3 regions of the Vibrio aphrogenes genome follow, and region 2 is predicted to be linked to each of the others. Evidence: predicted binding sites of a transcription regulator. Region 2 holds the regulator's gene; each other region holds the start of a gene.
What was found. The regulator CRP, encoded in region 2, controls carbon source genes, mostly activating them, when cyclic AMP is high. The targets are predictions, from matches to a motif close to TGTGANNNNNNTCACA.
Positions count from the first base shown of each region.

Region 1: a site for CRP is predicted at 3,741-3,756, ahead of mlc (sugar metabolism global transcriptional regulator Mlc). Genes of this name have one in related genera too.
Region 3: a site for CRP is predicted at 2,456-2,471, ahead of VCA1004_RS08295 (NupC/NupG family nucleoside CNT transporter). Genes of this name have one in related genera too.

Region 1 covers NZ_AP018689.1:992,062-999,481, reverse strand. Annotated here, with positions in the region: gene focA (formate transporter FocA) at 1-127, opposite strand, end outside; gene sohB (protease SohB) at 419-1,486, opposite strand; gene VCA1004_RS04585 (YciK family oxidoreductase) at 1,614-2,375, shown strand; gene mlc (sugar metabolism global transcriptional regulator Mlc) at 2,451-3,665, opposite strand; gene pyk (pyruvate kinase) at 3,930-5,375, shown strand; gene VCA1004_RS04570 (patatin-like phospholipase family protein) at 5,472-6,653, opposite strand; gene VCA1004_RS04565 (sodium-dependent transporter) at 7,336-7,420, shown strand, end outside.
Region 2 covers NZ_AP018689.1:257,342-264,761, reverse strand. Annotated here, with positions in the region: gene VCA1004_RS01235 (ABC transporter ATP-binding protein) at 1-821, shown strand, start outside; gene VCA1004_RS01230 (TIGR02444 family protein) at 823-1,284, shown strand; gene VCA1004_RS01225 (YheU family protein) at 1,311-1,526, shown strand; gene VCA1004_RS01220 (phosphoribulokinase) at 1,607-2,476, shown strand; gene crp (cAMP-activated global transcriptional regulator CRP) at 2,718-3,350, shown strand; gene VCA1004_RS01205 (aromatic amino acid transport family protein) at 3,754-4,959, opposite strand; gene pyrE (orotate phosphoribosyltransferase) at 5,181-5,822, opposite strand; gene rph (ribonuclease PH) at 5,961-6,677, opposite strand; gene VCA1004_RS01190 (YicC/YloC family endoribonuclease) at 6,865-7,420, shown strand, end outside.
Region 3 covers NZ_AP018689.1:1,824,832-1,832,251, forward strand. Annotated here, with positions in the region: gene deoC (deoxyribose-phosphate aldolase) at 1-469, opposite strand, end outside; gene VCA1004_RS08295 (NupC/NupG family nucleoside CNT transporter) at 1,062-2,315, opposite strand; gene VCA1004_RS08300 (TatD family hydrolase) at 2,531-3,328, opposite strand; gene prfC (peptide chain release factor 3) at 3,572-5,152, opposite strand; gene rimI (ribosomal protein S18-alanine N-acetyltransferase) at 5,297-5,788, opposite strand; gene VCA1004_RS08315 (DNA polymerase III subunit psi) at 5,858-6,280, opposite strand; gene VCA1004_RS08320 (GNAT family N-acetyltransferase) at 6,325-6,831, opposite strand; gene ubiT (ubiquinone anaerobic biosynthesis accessory factor UbiT) at 7,094-7,420, opposite strand, start outside.

The DNA of each region.
Region 1 (7,420 bases), 730 kb from region 2:
TACCTGCAGTCATGGCAAGCATAAAGGTTTTAAAGAAGGATTTATTAACTTTATAAACACCAGTTTCTGCGGCTTTCTTAGCCATGTCAACGGGCATTAACGATTCAAATTGATTGTTGTTGTCCATTTGGTTTCTCGTAACAATTAGATACAAAGTAAGGAAGATAATCGAATATTGCTTTTAAATGTGACCAAATTCAAGCTTTGAAATTTAAAGGATACCTCATTGAAACTTCCCCCACATTCTACATCAAGTTAAAAAACGTCCCCATTTGCTGCAATATCCCGTTAAATATGGCGAAAATATCAAAAAATGACAGGATAAATACAAAAAAAATAAGCCCACACCTGGTGAGCTTTTTTCAATAAAGATTGATATAAATCAGTTCTGATTATTCTTGTCTATTCAAGTTAGCTTTTAAACAATCGGACGTTGACCACGTGAGACTAATTTTAACAATATACTATCGACCGTTTTAGCCGCACTACCTGAGATTTTATCGGATAATTTTTTCTTGCGTACATAGTGTAAAGCTAAAACCGACTTCTCTTTACTCGCTTCAATAATCAAATCATCTGAGGTTTTAATTTCATCCACTAAACCCAGTTCTAATGCTTGAGTACCAAACCAATGCTCTCCCGTCGCCACTTTTTCAAGCGCTAAACTTGGACGGTGAACTCGGATAAAATCTTTAAACAGACCATGGGTTTCTTCCAATTCATGCTTAAACTTCTCGCGTGCTTTATCGGTATTCTCACCAAACATCGTTAAGGTTCTTTTATATTCACCTGCGGTCATTTGTTCAAATTCAATATCATTCTTTTTAAGCAATTTATTAAAATTAGGGATTTGTGCAATCACACCGATTGAGCCCACAATGGCAAAAGGGGCGGACACAATTTTATCAGCCACACAGGCCATCATATAGCCACCACTTGCTGCCACTTTATCAACCGCAATGGTTAATTTGATATTGGCATTTTTTAAACGGTCTAATTGAGAAGATGCTAGACCATATCCGTGGACCATACCACCACCACTTTCTAGACGGACCAAAACTTCATCATTGTCTTTAGCTACCGCTAAGATCGCGGTGACTTCTTCACGTAATGAAGCAACTTCTTTGGCATCGATACTACCGTTAAAATCCAACACAAATAAATGCGGCTTACGCGTATCCACTAGCTCTCCGGCTTTGGCAGCCTTTTTCGCTTGCTTTGATTCTTGTTTATGCTTTTCTTTTTGCTCTTTCTGCTGCACTTTATGACGCGCTTTTAAATACACCTCATCGTGTAAATGTTCTTCAAGCTGCGCGACCGTTTCCTCATGTTTTTCAGAAAGATTCGTAACTTGCAATTCGCCTTTTGCCTGACCACCTTTAGAGCCTAAAACTTTTACCCCTACCACTAAAGCAATCACAGCAACGACAAACGTCACGACTTTGGCTAAAAACAGCCCATAATCCAGTAAAAATTCCAATATCATTCCCTCAAATATAATGATCTAGTGTATGGTAAGCTCGTTTGTTGATGCCAACCACTACGACAATAAATAGTACGGCATTATGGCATAAACATTGATGTGACATAAAGTTAGATAAGGACGGTATACGGTGAATTATTCTGTGACTCCAACAGCACTGGCTGGAAAAACCATTTTAATTACAGGTGCTGGTGATGGTATCGGCAAAGAGGCGGCACTTCACTACGCTCAACACGGTGCAACGGTCATTCTTTTAGGTCGAACTGTGGCAAAATTAGAAGCCGTCTACGATGAAATTGAATCAAAAGGATACCCGCAAGCTGCGATTGTTCCTCTTGATATGAAAGGGGCCAGCAAACAAAACTACCTTGATATGGCTGATACCATTGGTGAGCAATTTGGTCAACTTGATGGCTTGTTGCACAACGCTGGGTTACTTGGCGCTATTACGCCATTTGAGCAAATTGACGAAGCCAGTTTTGATGATGTGATGCAGGTCAATGTCAAAGCGCAATTGTTAATGACACAAGCCTTGCTGCCTTTATTAAAAAAATCGCCCGATGGACGCATTGTCTTCACCTCATCCACTGTCGGTCATATTGGTAAAGCTTACTGGGCCAGCTATTCGATCTCAAAATTTGCGACCGAGGGAATGATGCAAATTTTAGCCGACGAATTAAGCGATACCTCCATTCGTGTCAATGCAATCAACCCAGGCGCGACTCGCACTAAAATGCGTGCCTCGGCCTACCCGGCTGAAGATGTCGAGTTATTAAAAACACCGCAAGATATTATGCCTCTGTATGTCTATTTAATGGCTCCAGAAGGACGTACGTTGCATGGTCAATGTGTGGATGCGCAACCGGAACGCAATAAACTCTTTAAATCCTAAGTTGGCTCTTATTTTTAACTCGTCAACCACAAAGCCAGTTCTCTAACACACTGGCTTTTGTTGGTTAATCGAACCTTAACCTTCGATCACTTTTAATAGCAATGAGCCATCGTACAGAGCTTGTTTAATTAAGGCAGCGCCTGGCATGGTCGTTTGAGTGAAAAACTTACATTCAACAATGGGAATATCTTTTTCATAAAGAGCAAAATTATCTTGTTGTAAAACGTTTGAAATAGCAGGAAAAAGAATCGATTTAGCTTTGGTTAATGCTCCGCCTAATAAGATCTTTTCGGGACTGAATATATTCACCATAATTGCAATCCCTTTACCTAAATCATTACCTAATTTCTCAATGGCTCGAATCGCTAACGGATCACCATTCATCGCCGCTGAGCATATTTTTTCCATCGTCAAATGCTCTGCAGACAAGGTACTTTTTTCACCACTTTCAAGCTGCTTAACCACTGCGCGGCATACCGCTTCAGAGGAAGCCACCACATCTAAACAGCCGTGTTTTCCACACTCACAACGCTCACCATTAGGATCAATTTGTACATGTCCAAGTTCGCCCATATTACCGAAGCGATTATAAGCAAGGCGACCATTTAAAATCACTCCAGCGGCCACACCTTGATGGTTACTCACCAATAGGGAATTATCCACTTCTTGAGATTGACCAAATAGCATTTCAGCTAATGCCCACGCGCTAGTATCATTAGCAATAAAAACGGGAACACCAGTTTTATTATAAATAGCGGGCCCTAAGTCTAAATTTAATATATTGAAGTACGGCATTTGCAGCACTTTGCCTTCCGAAAAATTCACTTTGGCTGGCAATGTCACGGCAATACTGGTCATCCGTTCCACTAATTTCGCATTCTGTATAAAAAACGCGTCTATTTCCTCCAAAATACGCTGTTGTAATAGTATTTGATCAGAAGCTTCAATCGTAACTTTATGATCAACGACAATCTCTCCATCTAGTTCATGTAATGCCAGAATAAGATACCCTTTACCCAAGCGAACCGATAAAAATTGCCAACCTACATTATTAGTTTGCAGGCCAACAGCAGGACGACCACGAGATAAAGCTTCTTGCACCACGGTTTCGTGAATGAGATGCCCTTCCATGAGTTCGCGGGATATCTTAGTGATACTGGCTGGTGCCAAGCCGCTTAATTTTGATAAATCAATTCGAGAAATCGGGCCAAATTGATCAATCAATTTATATACACGACCTGTATTGATTTGCTTAATTTGATCAATATGACCAGGTTGAGCCATGTACATAACGTACTCCTTATTAGAAACAGGCTGCAATTTTTTTACACCCCAAACTAATTGTGAAGCTCAGTACTGCGGTTGCGTGACAGGTATCACGCTTATATTTTTATTTCTCGTTATTCTATTCAAATACATCAATAAAATCCCTTTAAGAGAGTCACTTGAGCTTTATTTTTAGACGGTCACATTTTGTTCCAGTTCTTAATGAAAGCTGAAACAAATTAATGGTAATGTGAATAAAGTTATTTTTAATCACAAATGGAGTTATGCATGTCTAAACGTTTAAGACGTACCAAAATTGTCACTACCTTAGGTCCTGCAACCGATAAAGATAATGTGTTAGAAGAAATTATCAAAGCTGGTGCTAATGTCGTTCGCATGAACTTTTCCCATGGTTCAGCCGAAGACCATATTCTTCGCGCCGAAAAAGTACGCAACATTGCGGCTAGACTCGGTATTCATGTCGCCATTCTCGGCGATCTTCAAGGTCCTAAAATCCGTGTTTCTACCTTTAAAGATGGCAAAATCCAACTCAATATTGGCGATAAATTTACTTTAGATAGTGAGTTACCCAAAGGCGCAGGTGATCAATATGCCGTTGGCGTCGATTACAAAGAATTACCCAAAGATGTCAGCCCTGGTGATATTTTGTTATTAGATGATGGCCGTGTTCAACTCAAAGTATTAGGCGTCGATGACAATAAAGTACATACCGAAGTCACCGTGGCAGGCCCACTTTCTAATAATAAAGGCATCAATAAAAAAGGCGGTGGCTTATCTGCGGACGCCTTAACCGAAAAAGACAAACAAGACATCCTGACCGCCGCTAAAATTAAAGTGGATTACTTAGCTATCTCCTTCCCAAGAAATGGTGAAGATATGCATTATGCACGTCGCTTAGCTCGTGATGCGGGATTAGAAGCTAAATTAGTGGCGAAAGTAGAACGTGCAGAAACAGTGATCAGTGAAGAGAGCATGGACGATATCATTCTGGCATCAGATGTTGTGATGGTGGCACGTGGTGATCTTGGCGTTGAAATTGGCGATGCTGAACTGGTCGGCGTGCAAAAACAATTGATTCGCCGAGCTCGCAGCTTAGATCGCAATGTGATTACAGCAACACAAATGATGGAGTCGATGATCACCAGCCCAATGCCCACCCGAGCGGAAGTTATGGATGTGGCGAACGCCGTATTAGATGGCACTGATGCAGTCATGTTGTCAGCCGAAACTGCGGCTGGTAACTTCCCAGTAGAAACGGTCAAATCCATGGCTGAAGTGTGTATTGGCGCAGAAAAAATGCCATCGGTTAATGTATCTAATTACCGTTTAGACCGTAAATTTGAATCGGCTGAAGAAACCATTGCGATGGCAACCATGTATTCGGCCAACCACATGGAAGGGATCACCGCTATGATTTCTATGACAGAATCAGGTCGTACCCCTTTAATGATGTCTCGTCTAAGTTCAGGTTTACCTATCTTTGCTTTATCTCGTAATGAAAGTACGCTGAACCGTGCTGCACTTTATCGCGGAGTAACGCCGGTTTACTTTGAAAATGAAGCGGGATCGGGATTACCTTGCGCATTATCTGCCATTGAAACGTTAAAGCAAAAACACCTACTCTCTGCGGGCGATAAAGTGATTATCACTCAAGGTGACGTGATGGACTTAGTGGGCTCAACCAACTGTATGCGTATTATCAATGTCGAATAAGCGCATGATATAACAACCAAATGAAAGGGGCACTCTTATTTGAATGCCCCTTATTTTTTGCTATTTAACCTCAGCTGAGAATAACTACTACAGAGATTAAAAATTAAGATAAGCATTATCATGAACCACGGGGGGTCGACAAGTCAGTGCCGTGTATTGTTCAATAAAGCGCTTACCAGCTTGTAACCCCAATTGATAATCAAATTCTAAATCTTCTGGTTTGCTTAATAAAGGTGACGATCTCAAGGGCTCTTCTGGAGCAATTTGTAAGATAAAACAATCATCTGGTGGTTTTATCATAAAATTATGCGTCAGAGTAAAGGTTTGATGATGGACCAACAGCATGTCCATCACACCCGCATCAAACTGGTCACCTAATAAATGACACAAGCGATACACATCGCCACTGCCAAATAACCAACGTCCACCATTTAAAACCGGCTTTTTTTGCTCCGTGTCGATCAGTTTAGAACGTGCAATTCTTTGTTTTAAAAAGTTATCGAAATCTAAGCGCCAACTTGCCGTTCTTTCAGCAATACGGCTCTGAATGGCACCTAAAGGCTGTTCTAAGCCCACTCGATTTAAAAATGCATTTAAACTATTGGCACTTTGTTCATCTTGCATTTCTTCATTTAACGCGACCGGCTCTGTGCGAATCACGGTAATTAAGCGGGCTCCTTGTCGCCATGCTTCTTGCGCTGGAATGGCAGCGGATACGCCTCCATCCACATACAATTGATTATCAATTTTTACTTCGTGTCGATACAAAGCGGGAATCGCACAGGTTGCTTTCAATACATCTGACCATTGATGAGAAAAAATAGGTAAATATTCATCATGTAAATCATGAATATTCGTTACCGCCGCATAGGCTTCACGGTCACCTAATGCAAAGCGACCCACATCAATATCGAGCAAATAAGGGGGAGCGATCAATTGTTCAAAAGCCCAATCGAGATCAAGCCGTTGCTTACGGCGAATATGTTTGAATAGACGAAAAAACTCGGGCCTCACTGTCAGTTCATTGATAAAAGCTTTGCCTAATCCTTTTTGTCGGCAAAGATAAGACGTCAAATTCAACGCACCGGCAGAGGTACCATAAAATACATCAAAAGGGTCTAAGGCCGCTTCTAAAAAACTGTCTAAGACCCCTGCTGTAAAAATACCTTTTTGTCCTCCGCCCTGAGCAACTAAAGCGTGCCGACCATTGGCATACTTGTTTAACGTGGTGACATCAACAGCTATACCTTGATCGGTAATAGTACCCGTATTATTCACTCACATACTCCTGGGGTAGATGGGCCATTAATGTGTTACGACAATCGCTGCAAACACACTTAAACAAACGACAATCGAAAAAATAATAGCTACCGAAATTTTCAAATCACGACTCATAATAAAACCTCTCTTTGTTGTTAATGAATGATAATAACATGACTAAAAATTCTAAACTCATGAAATTATTTTTAAGATAGAAAACCAACTTATGTGCTGCATTTACACCAGTATCTTGAGCATGTTCTAACAAACAATCAAAACTACCTTCCTACTAACAGAACCTAGAACAAAATATCGTTCCAGATCGTAAAACTGCACATTAAAACATCACTTAGCGTACAAATAGCTACAAAATTAATATTAAGTCATTTAATACACACCTAGCTAATTTAACTATAAATCTAAGTAAAAGCAGTTAAATGAAGCACATTGTAAAATATATCAAGTTTTATCCAATAATTAACCGCCCATTTACATTTTGTTCCATCTATTGCGTTATTTTCATTGAATATGTAACCTCAAATGATGCACAGGTGAAAATTTCACCTTCTGCAAACACAGATGATAAATATCAGAATAATAATCTGGAACTAAACAAATAAAACAGCATTTAAAACCATAAAAATGACTCTTGTTTATTTTTTGTTAAGTATCCAACCGTGCAGTTACAGAGGATTTGTACATGAAAAGAGAACAATGGGGCTCCCGAGCGGGCTTTGTTCTAGCAGCCGTAGGATCGGCAATAGGTTTGGGTAATATATGGCGTT
Region 2 (7,420 bases):
AACCGCAAAGTGGCGATCTCACTTATTCACAAGGGGTGAAAATTGGCTACTTTGCTCAGCATCAATTAGAAACCTTGCATCCAGAAGAAACACCGCTACAACACATGATGCAGATTGCGCCCAATCATACCGAACAACAATTACGAGATTACTTAGGCAGCTTTGGGTTCATCGGTGATAAAGCCCTCGATAAAGTCGCTCCGTTTTCTGGTGGGGAAAAAGCTCGTTTAGTCTTAGCGTTAGTGGTGTGGCAAAAACCTAACCTCTTATTACTCGATGAACCAACTAACCACCTAGATCTCGACATGCGCCAAGCTCTGACGATGGCACTGCAAACGTTTGAAGGCGCTATGGTGATTGTCAGCCACGACCGCTATTTACTGCGTGCCACCACCGATGACTTATACTTAGTCGATGACAAACAGGTTGTGCCTTTTGATGGCGATTTAGGCGACTATTACAAATGGTTAACCGAACAACAAAAACAAGAGAAAAAAGACACGCAAGACCCCGTCAACAGCGAGCCCAGTCAAAACAGCGCTGCCGCACGTAAAGAGCAAAAGCGTTTAGAAGCCGAATTACGTAAACAAACGGCACCAATTCGCAAAAAACTGACACAACTCGAAGCAAAAATGGACAAACTAAGCCTAGAGTTAGCCGCTGCCGAACAACAATTAGGCGATGTATCACTCTATCAAGATGAAAATAAAGCTAAACTGACAGAAGTATTAGCGCAACAAGCCTCCAGCAAGTCTCAATTGGAAGACATTGAGATGGAGTGGATGGCCTTACAGGAAGAACTGGAAAGCTTAAGCTCATAATATGACCCAATATCAACCGCTGCCTCTCACCTTTGAACGCCTATGGCAATTTAGTTTGCAACATTATGGCGTGCGCAAAATTAAAGAAGCTTGTTTGCATTTACAAAACCAATACCATGGCAAAGTCAATTTGGTGTTGTTACTGAAATGGTTAGATGAACACCAACTCGCCCTATCAGAGCAACAATGGCAACAACTTGATGCAGCGATTGAACGTACGGAACACTTATTAGAGCAATTTCGTTATTATCGTCGCAAAGCCAAACCGCATTTGCCCGACACCCTATATCGTGAATCTTTACAGTTTGAACTGCAACTAGAACGCCAACAGCAATCAGATTTGGTCCATTGCATTAATCAAATGGACCTTTCTCCTCGTTCTGGCCAACCCATGACCCATCTCTATTGTCATAAGGTTGGGGCTGAACATCTGTGTGAGATTTTTTATAATACGGCTCGATAACCCCAATCAATGGATAAGGCAGTACCATGATCATTCCTTGGCAAGAGATTCAGCCCGAGACACTCGATAATTTAATCAAAGAATTTATTTTACGAGAAGGAACCGATTACGGCCTCCAAGAAACCACACTTGAGACCAAAATCAAACAAGTCAAAACACAACTCCAAGCTGGCAGTGTTGTTATTGTTTTTTCCGAGCTCCATGAAAGCGTCGATATCAAATCGATTCGGGATCTCAACTAACCTCTCACGCTCTCCTATTTATTCTTTGCCGTCATTCCTCTACACTGTGGGACATAATTAAGTCGCAATAAAGGATTATTATGTCGGCAAAACACCCGATCATTGCGGTTACGGGTTCATCAGGTGCAGGAACCACCACCACCTCAGAAACCTTCCGTAAAATGTTCAATATGATGGGCATTCAAGCTTCTTGGGTTGAAGGCGATAGCTTTCATCGTTATACGCGCCCAGAAATGGACATCGCCATTCGTAAAGCCAAAGAGCAAGGCAAGCACATCAGCTATTTTGGCCCCGAAGCCAATGACTTCCCCGCTCTCGCGCATTTTTTCAAGCAATATGGGCAAGATGGCACCGGTAAAGTGCGCCGTTATCTACACAGTTTTGATGAAGCCGTCCCCTATAACCAAATGCCAGGTACCTTTACCCCTTGGCAAGATCTGCCTGAAAATACCGATGTTTTATTCTACGAAGGTTTACATGGCGGCGTCGTCGATGGCGAGGTCAGCGTGTCGAAACACGTCGATTTTCTGATTGGTATGGTGCCGATCGTTAACTTGGAATGGATTCAAAAATTTGTGCGTGATACCCGCGATCGCGGCCATTCACGAGAAGCTGTGATGGACTCGATTGTGCGTTCAATGGATGACTACCTTAATTACATAACGCCACAATTTTCACGCACTCACATTAACTTTCAACGCGTTCCAACCGTGGATACCTCCAATCCACTCAATGCAAAAGGAATCCCCAGTCTCGATGAAAGTTTTGTGGTGATCCGCTTACGTGGCATTAAAAATGTCGACTTTCCTTATTTACTCGCCATGATTGATGGTTCATTCATGTCGCGCCATAACACCCTAGTGGTACCGGGCGGAAAAATGAGTTTTGCTATGGAACTCATCATCCAACCGTTATTACATCAATTAATCGAAACAGGGAAAATCGACTAGAAATGCTAGCGAGAGCACACTTACTGTCGAGTCTGTGATTTCGAACACATTTTGGCAGTCAAAAACCCCATTCTTGGTCGATCAAAATCAAGAAATCCGATGAAGAAAGGGGTAGTATTTAAGACCAACTGTAAAAGTCTTACAGCTAAGAAAATTAGCACCTATTTTATGTGACCCGTCCAGACGGTCTCAGGATGGATGACTCAACACTGAGCAAGCCTTGTAGAGGAAGTAACAAATTATGGTTCTAGGTAAACCTCAAACTGACCCAACATTAGAGTGGTTTCTATCGCACTGTCATATCCATAAGTACCCATCAAAAAGTACTTTGATTCACGCCGGTGAGAAAGCAGAAACTCTGTATTACATCGTGAAGGGTTCAGTGGCTGTATTAATCAAAGATGAAGAAGGCAAAGAGATGATTTTGTCTTACTTGAACCAAGGTGACTTCATTGGCGAATTAGGCCTATTTGAAGAAGACCAAGAGCGTACCGCTTGGGTCCGTGCAAAATCACCTTGTGAAGTCGCTGAAATTTCATTTAAGAAATTCCGCCAACTTATCCAAGTGAATCCAGATATCTTAATGCGTCTTTCTGGTCAAATGGCTAAACGCCTACAGATTACTAGCCAGAAAGTGGGTGACTTAGCTTTCCTAGACGTAACGGGTCGTATCGCTCAAACTCTGTTGAACTTAGCGAAACAACCTGATGCGATGACTCACCCTGATGGTATGCAAATCAAGATCACTCGCCAAGAAATTGGTCAAATTGTTGGCTGTTCACGCGAAACTGTTGGCCGTATCTTGAAGATGCTAGAAGAGCAAAATCTGATTTCAGCTCACGGTAAAACCATCGTCGTTTACGGTACGCGTTAATCGTCTTTCGTTTTACAACAAGCCAAAATCCACAAAGCCACTGAATGAAAGTTCAGTGGCTTTTTTTATACGCGAGTTTCGTTATTCGGGCGCTACGCTGCTTGTGACTCGATAAAGATAAGAGCCGAGAGCCGAGAGCCGAGAGCCGAGAGCCGAGAGCCGAGAGCCGAGAGCCGAGAGCCGAGAGCCGAGAGCCGAGAGCCGAGAGCCGAGAGCCGAGAGCCGAGAGCCGAGAGCCGAGAGCCGAGAGCCGAGAGCCGAGAGCCGAGAGGATTGTGCTGCGAGACCAACTAATGTCAATAATTCTTTTCGGTTCCCTAGCGCAGCGTCCCCATATCTCGGCTTTCCTGCTTGTGCTTTTCCTCGCTTAGAGAAGCGCAGCGGTCTGTTACGAATACCGATATTACCCAATCGCCGGTAACACCCCTGCACTGATCAACAACTGCACCCCGATAATAACCACGCCCATTAACAAGGTAAATATTAATGCAGGTTTACCACCGCTCACTGTAAAGGCTTGAGTTTCATGATGCTGTTGACGTGATTTCACTACCATAGCAACCGGTAATAGAATGGCTAAAATAGCCAAAGCAATAGCAGCATAACCTAACGCCATAATAAAACCTTGTGGGTAGAACAAAGCAAAGCCTAGTGGAGGCAAAAAAGTCACGAAAGCGATCGCCACACGGCCTTTTTTGGTTTGTCGCTTATTTAAGCTATCCCCTAAAAATTCAAACAAGCCCAAGCTCACCCCTAAAAATGAAGTAATCAACGCAAGGTCAGCAAAGACAGACACAATCTGCGAAATCATGCTGTTATGAATCACTTGAGATAAGATATTCACTAAAGAGCTCACATCTGAAGCTTGTGATAAGGTCGCTTGATTCACCACACCCAAGGTTGCGAATTGCCATAAGATGTAGACAATTAATGGCAATAAAGAGCCGCAGAGCATCACTTTCTTTAAGGCCTTCATGTCTAATTCTAAATAGCGTACCACCGCAGGAATGCTCCCGTGAAAGCCAAAAGAGGTAAAAATTACTGGCAAAGCCGCCACAACCAGTCCTTTTTCTAATGGCATGTTGACTAAATTCACCGCTTCAATATTAGGGGTTAAGAAAAACAACATGGTTGCCATCGCGATCAGCTTACAGGTAAACAACACTCGATTAACTCGATCAACAGAATGCGTCCCAAAGGTGACAATAGAGGCGATTAATAGTGTAAAAATGACGGTGCCTAAACCGCTCGAGACATCAAGAGAAAACCAGTTATATAGCTTGGCGTTAAACTGACCACCACCACCAGCAATGTAAGCGGCACATAACGCATAAAATAAAAATAGCATGGCAAAGGTCGCAATCCATTTGCCTTTTTCACCCAGAAACTGTTTCGCTAAAGTGTGTAGGGTTGCGTCATAATCGGCATGTTGATGAAGCTCTAACATTAATAATGCGGTGTACGCCATTAAAGCCCACATCCCCACCATGATCATCAAGGAGGTGGAAAAGCCTAAACCGGCAGATGCAATCGGAAGTGCCAGCATGCCAGCCCCAATGGTTGTACCGGCAATGATCAAAGTACTGCCAAAAACCTTTGAATTACTCATATTGTTATCTTTTTACCTGGTGGAATAATAAGCTGACACATTACTCATTTTTCAGGATTAAATCGAGGTAACAAAAATCAAAATCGCTCAATTATTCTACAAATTTACCTTAAATAGTCATTTTGTTTTGGTGTATAAAAAAATATACGCACTGTAAATAAAAATAAACCCAATGGCCAAATGAGCCACTGGGTCAGATGAAAAGTCATTTTAACGGTCAATTAAATACCGTATTGATCTCGATAAGCTTTAACTGAAGCTAACTGCTCGGCACTGTTGCCTTGCTCTTCAAGATACGTGACTAAATCGCCAAGACTAATAATAGAAATGACCGCACACCCAAAATCACGCTCGACTTCTTGAATGGCAGATAACTCACCTTTACCTTTTTCTTGACGATCAATGGCCACCAATACACCCGCTAAATCAGCAGCATTGGCTTTGATGATTTCCATGGATTCACGAATTGCAGTCCCTGCCGTGATCACATCATCGACCAACATAATACGCCCTTCTAGGGGATTACCTACTAGATTCCCCCCTTCGCCATGGTCTTTAGCTTCTTTGCGGTTAAAACAATAAGGAGTATCAATATCATGATGATCGGCAAGAGCTACCGCTGTGGTTGTGGCAATAGGGATCCCCTTATAAGCAGGACCAAATAACACATCAAATTCAATCCCTGAATCCGCTAACGCGGCGGCATAAAAGCGCCCTAAACGAGCCAAATCACGGCCGGTATTAAATAACCCAGCATTAAAGAAATACGGGCTAATGCGACCAGACTTTAAAGTGAACTCACCAAACTTCAATACTTCCTTTTCTAAGGCAAACTCTATAAATTCACGTTGATATGCTTTCATAAAATATCTCTATTCGGTCCCTAGTTCCTAGCTTCTAGTCCCTAGAGAATTTCATCTTCAATTTCAGCTGTTATAAATCTAACAGACTCAAATTGCACTCAAAAAAATAGCCCCTCAATGAGGAGCTATTTAAAAAACTTAATTTGCCAAGGCGGCTTTCTGAACGGCGATAATATCTTGGATGCCCTTCTCCGCCAGATCGAGTAATTGATTCAACTCAGCACGTGAGAATGCCTCTCCTTCTGCCGTTCCTTGCACCTCAATCATTTTACCTTCTTCGGTCATCACCACATTCATGTCGGTATCCGCAGCAGAGTCTTCTACATATTCTAAATCACATAAAGCGTGCTCACCGATAATACCAACTGAAACCGCCGCAACATGACACTTCATTGGGTTTTTCTTTAGTTTGCCTAAGTCCACTAATGATTGAATCGCATCGGCCAATGCCACACTTGCGCCCGAGATAGAAGCGGTACGAGTACCACCATCCGCTTGGATCACATCACAATCAACCGTGATCATCATTTCGCCTAATACATCCAAATCGACGACAGCACGTAAACTACGCGCGATTAAACGTTGGATTTCCATAGTACGACCGCCTTGTTTACCGCTAGCGGCTTCACGACGGTTACGCGTATGAGTCGCACGAGGTAACATGCCATATTCGGCCGTTACCCAACCTTTACCACGGCCTTTTAACCAACCTGGTACTTTTTCTTCAACACTGGCATTACACAATACTTTGGTATTACCAAACTCCACCAAAACTGAACCTTCAGCATAAGCGGTATAGTTACGAGTCATTTTAATAGGACGAACTTGATCCGCGGCACGATCATTTGGACGCAAAGTTGAAGACATAAAGAAATACCTAATTAGCAATAGAATTGGGGCAAGATTATAACGATCTTGTCGTGAAAAAGCGATCTTAACGACGATTAATAAAACCACAGAGATTAAAGAAACCACCTTGCCTTAGACTGTGATAATATTCTTTTCAGAAAATCATCACACAATTTAGATTAGGTAATCTTCAATGATCTACAGCATGACCGCTTATGCCCGCAAAGAAATCAAATCCGATTGGGGCAACGCTGTGTGGGAAATCCGCAGTGTCAACCAACGCTACCTTGAAACCTACTTCCGTCTACCTGAACAATTTCGTGGTTTAGAGCCAATTTTACGTGAGCGTTTTCGTAAGCGTTTAGCGCGCGGTAAAGTCGAATGTCACTTACGCTTTGAAGCCAATTCCAAGGCGCAAAGCGACCTCAACATCAATGAAGACCTTGCCAAACAAGTGATCAAAGCCGCTAATCAAGTGATGTCTCTAACCGGTGAAGAGTCACGCATCAACCCATTTCAAGTAATGAACTGGCCGGGTGTGATGGAAGCACCAGAGCAAGACATGGACACCATCCAAAAAGAACTACTTGAAGCGTTTGAAGAAGCAATGAGTGATTTCATTGACGCACGTGGCCGCGAAGGTGCCAACATGAAAGCCTTGATCGACCAACGCCTTGAAGCGATCACCGCAGAAGCTGCCAAAGTACGTGCTCGCATGCCAGAGATCCTACAATGGCAACGCGACCGCC
Region 3 (7,420 bases), 930 kb from region 2:
TTGAGATTTCTGAAGCGCGTTTAATCAAGGCTTCTTCTTTTAATTCACCAGTTTCGATAATGACTTTCAATAAAATATCACCACACGCTTCTTTACATTGCTTAACAAGCTCAAAACCTGTTTTTTCGTCACCAGCAATTAAGTTACGGTATGGGAAAACCACATCCACTTCATCCGCACCGTACGCAATAGCCGCTTTTGTTTCAGCAACAGCGATTTCAATGTCGTCATTACCATGTGGGAAGTTCGTTACCGTGGCGATACGAATATCTGGCGTACCTTGTTCACGTAATGTTTTCTTCGCAATAGGGATAAAACGTGGGTAAATACAAATGGCAGCGGTATTGCCAACAGGTGATTTTGCATCTTTACATAAGGCAATCACTTTCTCATCTGTATCGTCGTCGTTCAACGTCGTAAGATCCATTAATTTTAGTGCACGTAAAGCTGCTGCTTGTAAATCGCTCATTTCTATCTCCGATATCAAAAAATTATGTTGGCAAAGGGGTTATCACACCCGAGCTAAGCTTAGTTAAAGTGTAGTGCGATTCTTGGCGCTATTATAAAAAATAACGTCAATGCCCCAATTACCTGAAATGAACGGACTTGGTTCCTTGAAGACTTAGTCCATTGTGGTGAACTAATTGCAATCCTTGTCACCGCACAACCCATCTTCCCGTTAATCAGTGGAGGGTTGTAAACACATCATGTATTGTAAACATCTCTCATTGGCACTCAACCAGTACGAATAAGAATCTACAACCCATTATACCGATTTATTTCGTGAGGTCAGTCACTATCCTTTGCGCAAACGATTTGTATCTCATAAAAAAATGAGATCTTGCACGAGGGTTTCAGTCTGGTATCTCTCAATAACCTCTGCAAATAACAATCTCAACTGCAAATCACTAACCTCAGTTGCGGATAACTAGAGGTCATTCAATACAACGGTTTTTTTTGGGGGGGGGAACATTCTTGAGAGGTCTCTGCACACAAAAAAGCCGCAGCATCATGGCTACGGCTTGATAAGGTTTTAATTGTGTCTATACCCGCAGGTTTTATTACAGGCTTTGTAGCGTAATAAAGAAACCAGCAATAGTTGCGGCCATTAAGTTAGATAATGTACCTGCAAGAATCGCTTTCATACCCATTTGAGCAATTTCAGAACGACGTGCTGGTGCTAAGCCACCTAGGCCACCCAATAGGATCGCGATAGAAGACAAGTTCGCAAAACCACATAGAGCAAATGAAATAATGGCTTTGGTTTTCTCAGAAAGAACCACCGTTGCACCATCAGCTAAATATGGGGCGAAATTAGAGTAAGCCACGAACTCATTCAAAATGGTTTTTTGACCAATGAAAGAACCCGCCAGTGTCGCTTCACTCCATGGCACACCAATTAACCAAGCGATTGGCGCAAAAACATAACCTAAGATAAGCTCAAGCGTCAGATCTGGCATACCAAACCAAGCACCTACTCCGCCTAAAATACCATTAAGCAGTGCAATCAAGCCAATAAATGCCAATAACATTGCACCAACGTTTAATGCAAGTTGAAGACCTGAAGACGCACCTACTGCAGCGGCATCGATAACGTTCGCAGGTTTATCATCCTCCTCATCACTACCATTACCCAATTGCTCAATTGGTTGATCCGTTTCTGGTTTGATGATTTTAGCAAACAAAAGACCACCAGGTGCTGCCATGAAAGAAGCTGCAATCAGGTATGAGAGCGGCACGCCCATTGCCGCATAACCAGCCATTACACCACCAGCAACAGAAGCCAAACCACCACACATAACAGCAAACAATTCTGATTGTGTCATTTTAGGTACGAATGGACGAACCACTAACGGTGCTTCCGTTTGACCCACGAAAATGTTCGCTGTCGCAGACATTGATTCCGCACGAGAAGTACCTAACGCTTTCTGTAAAGCACCACCTAATACTTTGATGACAATCTGCATCACACCAATGTTGTATAAAACAGAGATTAAAGCAGAGAAGAAAATGATAGTAGGAAGTACTTTAAAGGCAAAAATAAATCCAACGCCTTCAACAGAGAAGTTAACTAAGCTGCCGAATAAAAATCCGATACCTTCGTTACCATAGTTATAGACATGCTGAACACCATTTGTCATGGCGGCTAGCATATCTCGTCCCCAAGGTACGTACAGTACAAACGCACCTAAGCAGAATTGGATAGCAAATGCGCCACCCACGGTTCTAAAATTAATTGCTTTGCGGTTGTCAGAAAATAGTACTGCTACTGCCAACAGGAAAATCATTCCAACAATGCTCATAACCAGGCTCATGGTATATGGCTTCCTTATTAAAATTGGTTAAAAAAGTTTAGGGCTCTAAAAAGCGGAAGCGATTATACTCTGACAATTGGTAACAAAGTAATACCACCCTCACACTTATTCATGAAAAAAAAATGAAAAACATACACCTATGTGACAAAAGTCACTATATGTTTACTTTTTTGATATTGACCAGACAGCAAACGTTTGCATTTACGCAACAAATTTCATAAATTCCAACCAAACAAAACACCATTGTTTTTCCAAATTTGTCGCTCAATAACTGCTTTATTTTCTTTTCTTAAAGAGCAAAGTGCATTAAATATCTCAATAAGTCGCTCAGGGTGATTGGGTTGTCCTTGAAATCCCGATACCGGCATATCAGGCGCATCCGTTTCTAACAGCAAACTCTCTAAAGGTAACTGTGCGATTGCTTGACGCGTTTTTTTCGCTCGAGAATACGTAATCACGCCCCCTACTCCAATATAGAAGCCTAATTTGACATATTCCATTGCCTGTTGCTTACTTCCTGAAAAAGCGTGAATAACACCACCTTTTTTTAATCGATAACGTTTTAATCGAGCCAAGACTTTATCATGTGCTTTCCGAGCATGAATAATTACCGGTAATTGATATTGAGTCGCTAACTGTAATTGACAATCCAATAACTCATATTGTTTATCGATCATCTCTTGGGTTAATCGCTCTTGGTTGAGCATAAAATCCAAACCACATTCCCCAATTGCCACGCATTTACTATCACGTTGTCTTAATGCGGCCTCTAATTGTTGAGACGCATCCTCGGGATGCTGATCAATAAAATAAGGATGAAAACCAAGAGAATAATAAAGAGCTGGATATTGTTGAGAAAGGGCTTGTATCAGCGGCCAGTTACTGAGACCAACCGCAGGAATTACGATTCGCTTCACTCCCGCTTGATGAGCTTTGAGTAATTCCGATTGAGTGTCTGAAAAAGCGGGAAAATCAAAATGACAATGACTATCGATAAAAGAATATTCAGGCATTAAATTCTGTTTTACCCTTGGATTTTTGTTGCGGGCGACTCTCCGAACGATAAGCACAGCAGCTACGTTTATGTTCAGGTGTGAGGCCTAACTCCTCGCACCAAGCATCATAACGGGCTAGCCAATATTTCAGTTTTGCTAAGATCATACACTTTCTCCGGGCAACGTCAGCTCATTTCATTAAAGCAAAAGGGCTGACATTACGCCAACCCTTTCATTCTATTATCAATGTGTATTCACAAATTAGTGTTCACGGGTTGCACGGAACATCACATCCGGAAAACGCTCTTTAGCCAAGTTTAAGTTCACCATTGTTGGCGCGATGTAAGATAAGTTATCTCCACCATCTAATGCGAGGTTAGTTTGATTCTTACGCTTGAACTCTTCTAGTTTCTTATCATCATCACACTCAATCCAACGAGCCGTTGCCACGTTGACACTCTCATAAATCGCTTCAACGTTATACTCTGACTTCAAGCGAGCCACGACCACATCAAACTGTAGCACACCGACCGCACCCACAATCAAATCGTTATTTTGTAATGGACGGAAAACCTGCACCGCCCCTTCTTCTGAAAGTTGAACTAAGCCTTTTAACAATTGCTTTTGTTTTAGTGGATCACGTAGACGAATACGACGGAATAACTCTGGCGCAAAGTTGGGAATACCCGCAAATTTCAGCGTTTCACCTTGAGTAAACGTATCACCAATTTGAATAGTGCCGTGGTTATGAAGACCAATGATATCGCCTGCATAAGCATTTTCAGCACGCGAACGATCCCCAGCCATAAAGGTTACTGCATCGGAAATGTTGACCATTTTACCGGTACGAACATGGTTCATTTTCATGCCTTGTTTATAAGTACCAGACACCACTCGCATGAAGGCAATACGGTCACGGTGTTTAGGGTCCATATTGGCTTGGATCTTAAACACAAAACCGGAGAATTTATCCTCGGTAGCTTCCACTTTACGTTCATTCGCTTCACGAGGCATTGGAGCAGGAGCCCATTCTGTCAAGCCATCTAGCATGTGATCGACACCGAAGTTGCCCAGCGCCGTACCGAAGAATACCGGCGTTAGCTCACCTTTTAGGAATAGCTCTTGATCAAACTCGTGTGAGGCACCAATCACCAGCTCTAATTCTTCACGTAGCTGTTCTGCTAGCTCATCACCAATTTCTGCGTTCAGTTCAGGATTATCCAAACCTTTCACAATACGGACTTCTTGTATGGTGTGACCATGACCGGTGGAATACAAGATCGTCTCATCACGATGAATGTGATACACGCCTTTAAATTCTTTACCGCAGCCAATTGGCCAAGATACCGGTGCGCATGCCATGTTTAATTCATTTTCCACTTCATCAAGAAGCTCCATTGGATCACGAATATCACGGTCACATTTGTTCATGAAAGTAACGATTGGCGTATCACGTAAACGAGTTACTTCCATTAACTTACGAGTTCGATCTTCGACACCTTTGGCCGCATCAATCACCATCAAGCAAGAATCCACCGCGGTTAAAGTACGGTAAGTATCTTCCGAGAAATCTTCGTGTCCTGGGGTATCGAGTAAGTTAACAAGACAATCGTTATAAGGAAATTGCATGACCGAAGTGGTCACCGAAATACCACGTTCTTTTTCCATTTCCATCCAGTCCGATTTCGCGTGCTGGCTTGCCCCACGGCCTTTTACCGAGCCTGCGGTTTGAATTGCGTTTCCGAATAATAATACTTTTTCAGTAATGGTGGTTTTACCCGCATCCGGGTGGGAGATGATCGCAAACGTACGACGCTTGCCGACTTCGGTAAGGAATGACATGAATGGAAACCTTATAAACTGTTTGAGCTATTGCCATCTCATCGACGACAAAAAAATATTAGGATCACTTTACGATAGGGATCACAAGTGAGATGGGCGAATTATACGCAAAATTTACGATAACTCTAGGTTAAAGCATTATCTCTAAGCAAAGGGGTTAAAACTGTCCAACATCATATTCATGATAATGGCGTCTTCTTTACCATGAGAAGTGGTATTTGAAGGATAATAATTCACTCGGCGATCAATTTCATTAAAGCCCAAAGACTCATACAAATGGTAAGCGCCTCGATTACTCTCACGGACTTCAAGCCAAATACTGTCCGCTGCTGCGTTTTCACTGTATTCGATTAAATGTTCTAACAGCTTGCGGCCATAGCCTTTACCTTGCTGCTTAGGATCCACCGCGATGGTTAGCAAGGTCACCTCACCCACAATATTTTGGCTATACACATAGCCCACCAGTTGGTTATCTACCCATAAGGCAAATTGATATTTACTGGAATTGGCTGAATCTTGGTGCGATAAATCACGAATCATGGTTTCAGACCAAGGGTGAGAGTGGGCACATTGTTCTATCGCCCAAACGGCATCTAAATGCTCAGGCTGTAAAGGAAGATATTGCTCATTCGACATAAAGTGATTAGCTCTTAACGGTATGAAAAAATTAAGGGGGGATAATACATTAGTGCTGTAATGAAATCGTTATGCCGATAAATCGTTATACGAACAAATTTGTTGCCATAAATCACGACGATTTTGCGTGTTACCATGAATATCCGCAAGAGCGGGTGAAGTCAATTGCTTCACACCTTGCCACGTCTCAGCCATTTCCGCCTCACATCCTGCAAACCACACCCAAGTTAACGCATGCTTTTGCAGTTGAGTCACTTGAGCGGGCGTGAGATGTAAAGCTTGCTGAGGTTGCAATTTCATACTGGCAAGCACTTTAATGAATAAGCTCGCATCTTGGCCTTGTGGACAAGCATCCGCCACCAGCAGCAACGAACAATCTGCTGGTAAGATAATCCCTGGTGCTTGATAGCCGAGCAATCTCTCAGGGTGAGCTAACTCCCACACGGTAATGCCCATTTCTTTTAGATAAGTCTGTTGTTGTCTATCGAGCATAATGCCTTCGCTGTGAGTGCGTGTCAGCGCTTAAATGATCAGGATTAAAATTCAGGGCTGTATTCTACCAAACCCGACTTATCGGTGAAAGGTGTGCCTTCCAGTGCCATGACTTGAAAAGCGCCGGGAGTAAACTCTGGCAAGTCATTATAAATGGAAGTAAGACCAAATGAGGCGGCATCTTGAAAGCCGATGCGTGAATAGTAGTCCGGCTCGCCCAGTACAACACAAGCGGTATAACCAAATTCTAATAGTGAATCTAAGCCTGCGCGAATTAAACGTTCAGCCACCCCGTGACCTCGATAGCCTTCTTTAACGGTTACCGGTGCCAATCCTTGCCATCCACAATCTTCACCATTAATGGTAACCGGTGTAAATAAAACATGACCAATCACTTCCCCTTCATCGCTACACGCCACTAAAGATAAAGTGAAACGGCTATTTTCACGTAAAGAGCGAACCAGCTTTGCTTCAGCAGATGTTGGAAAAGCCGATTTTAATAATGCATCAATAGGTAGGATATCCGCCGGAGCTTCAGTACGAATTTGCATGGTCAGTCTCATCATAATTAAGAAAATGAAGGGCAAGATTCTATACTGAATTTACCCTCGAATGTCATTTTTCTTATTGTAATTGAATACGAAGATTGAAAACGATACCTCGCCTCAATTTTCATTATCCCCATCATACTCATTAGAGCGTCAGAAATTGTCTAAAAAAGACTTGAGAACCAGGGTATAATTCTATTATAAGCCTTTGTTCTACAATCAATAATGAGCAGCTAATGAGTACACTTGGGATCAGGCCAACGCTTTAGGCTAGCACTTCTTTTGTCGCCGGCTGACTCATTCCTTTTTGCACAAAATTCGCCAGTTGCTCCATGCATTGCGTGACCGGTTTAGGTAAAGAATCTAAATCTAAGCTGTCCATTAAGTTTTTCACTTCTAGTCCAAGCTCAGTATCCCCTTCAATCTTTAAACGACGTTGGAAAAATAACGTATCAGGATCTTCTTTGCGCCCTGCAATTAATACCAGATCATTAAGAGTGCCTGAAAAGCTGACATCTTGTGACTGTGGCGACTGTGAAACAATCAGTTTTTCATCTTGATAACTGATCATCCAGCTTAAGTTCAGGTCTGA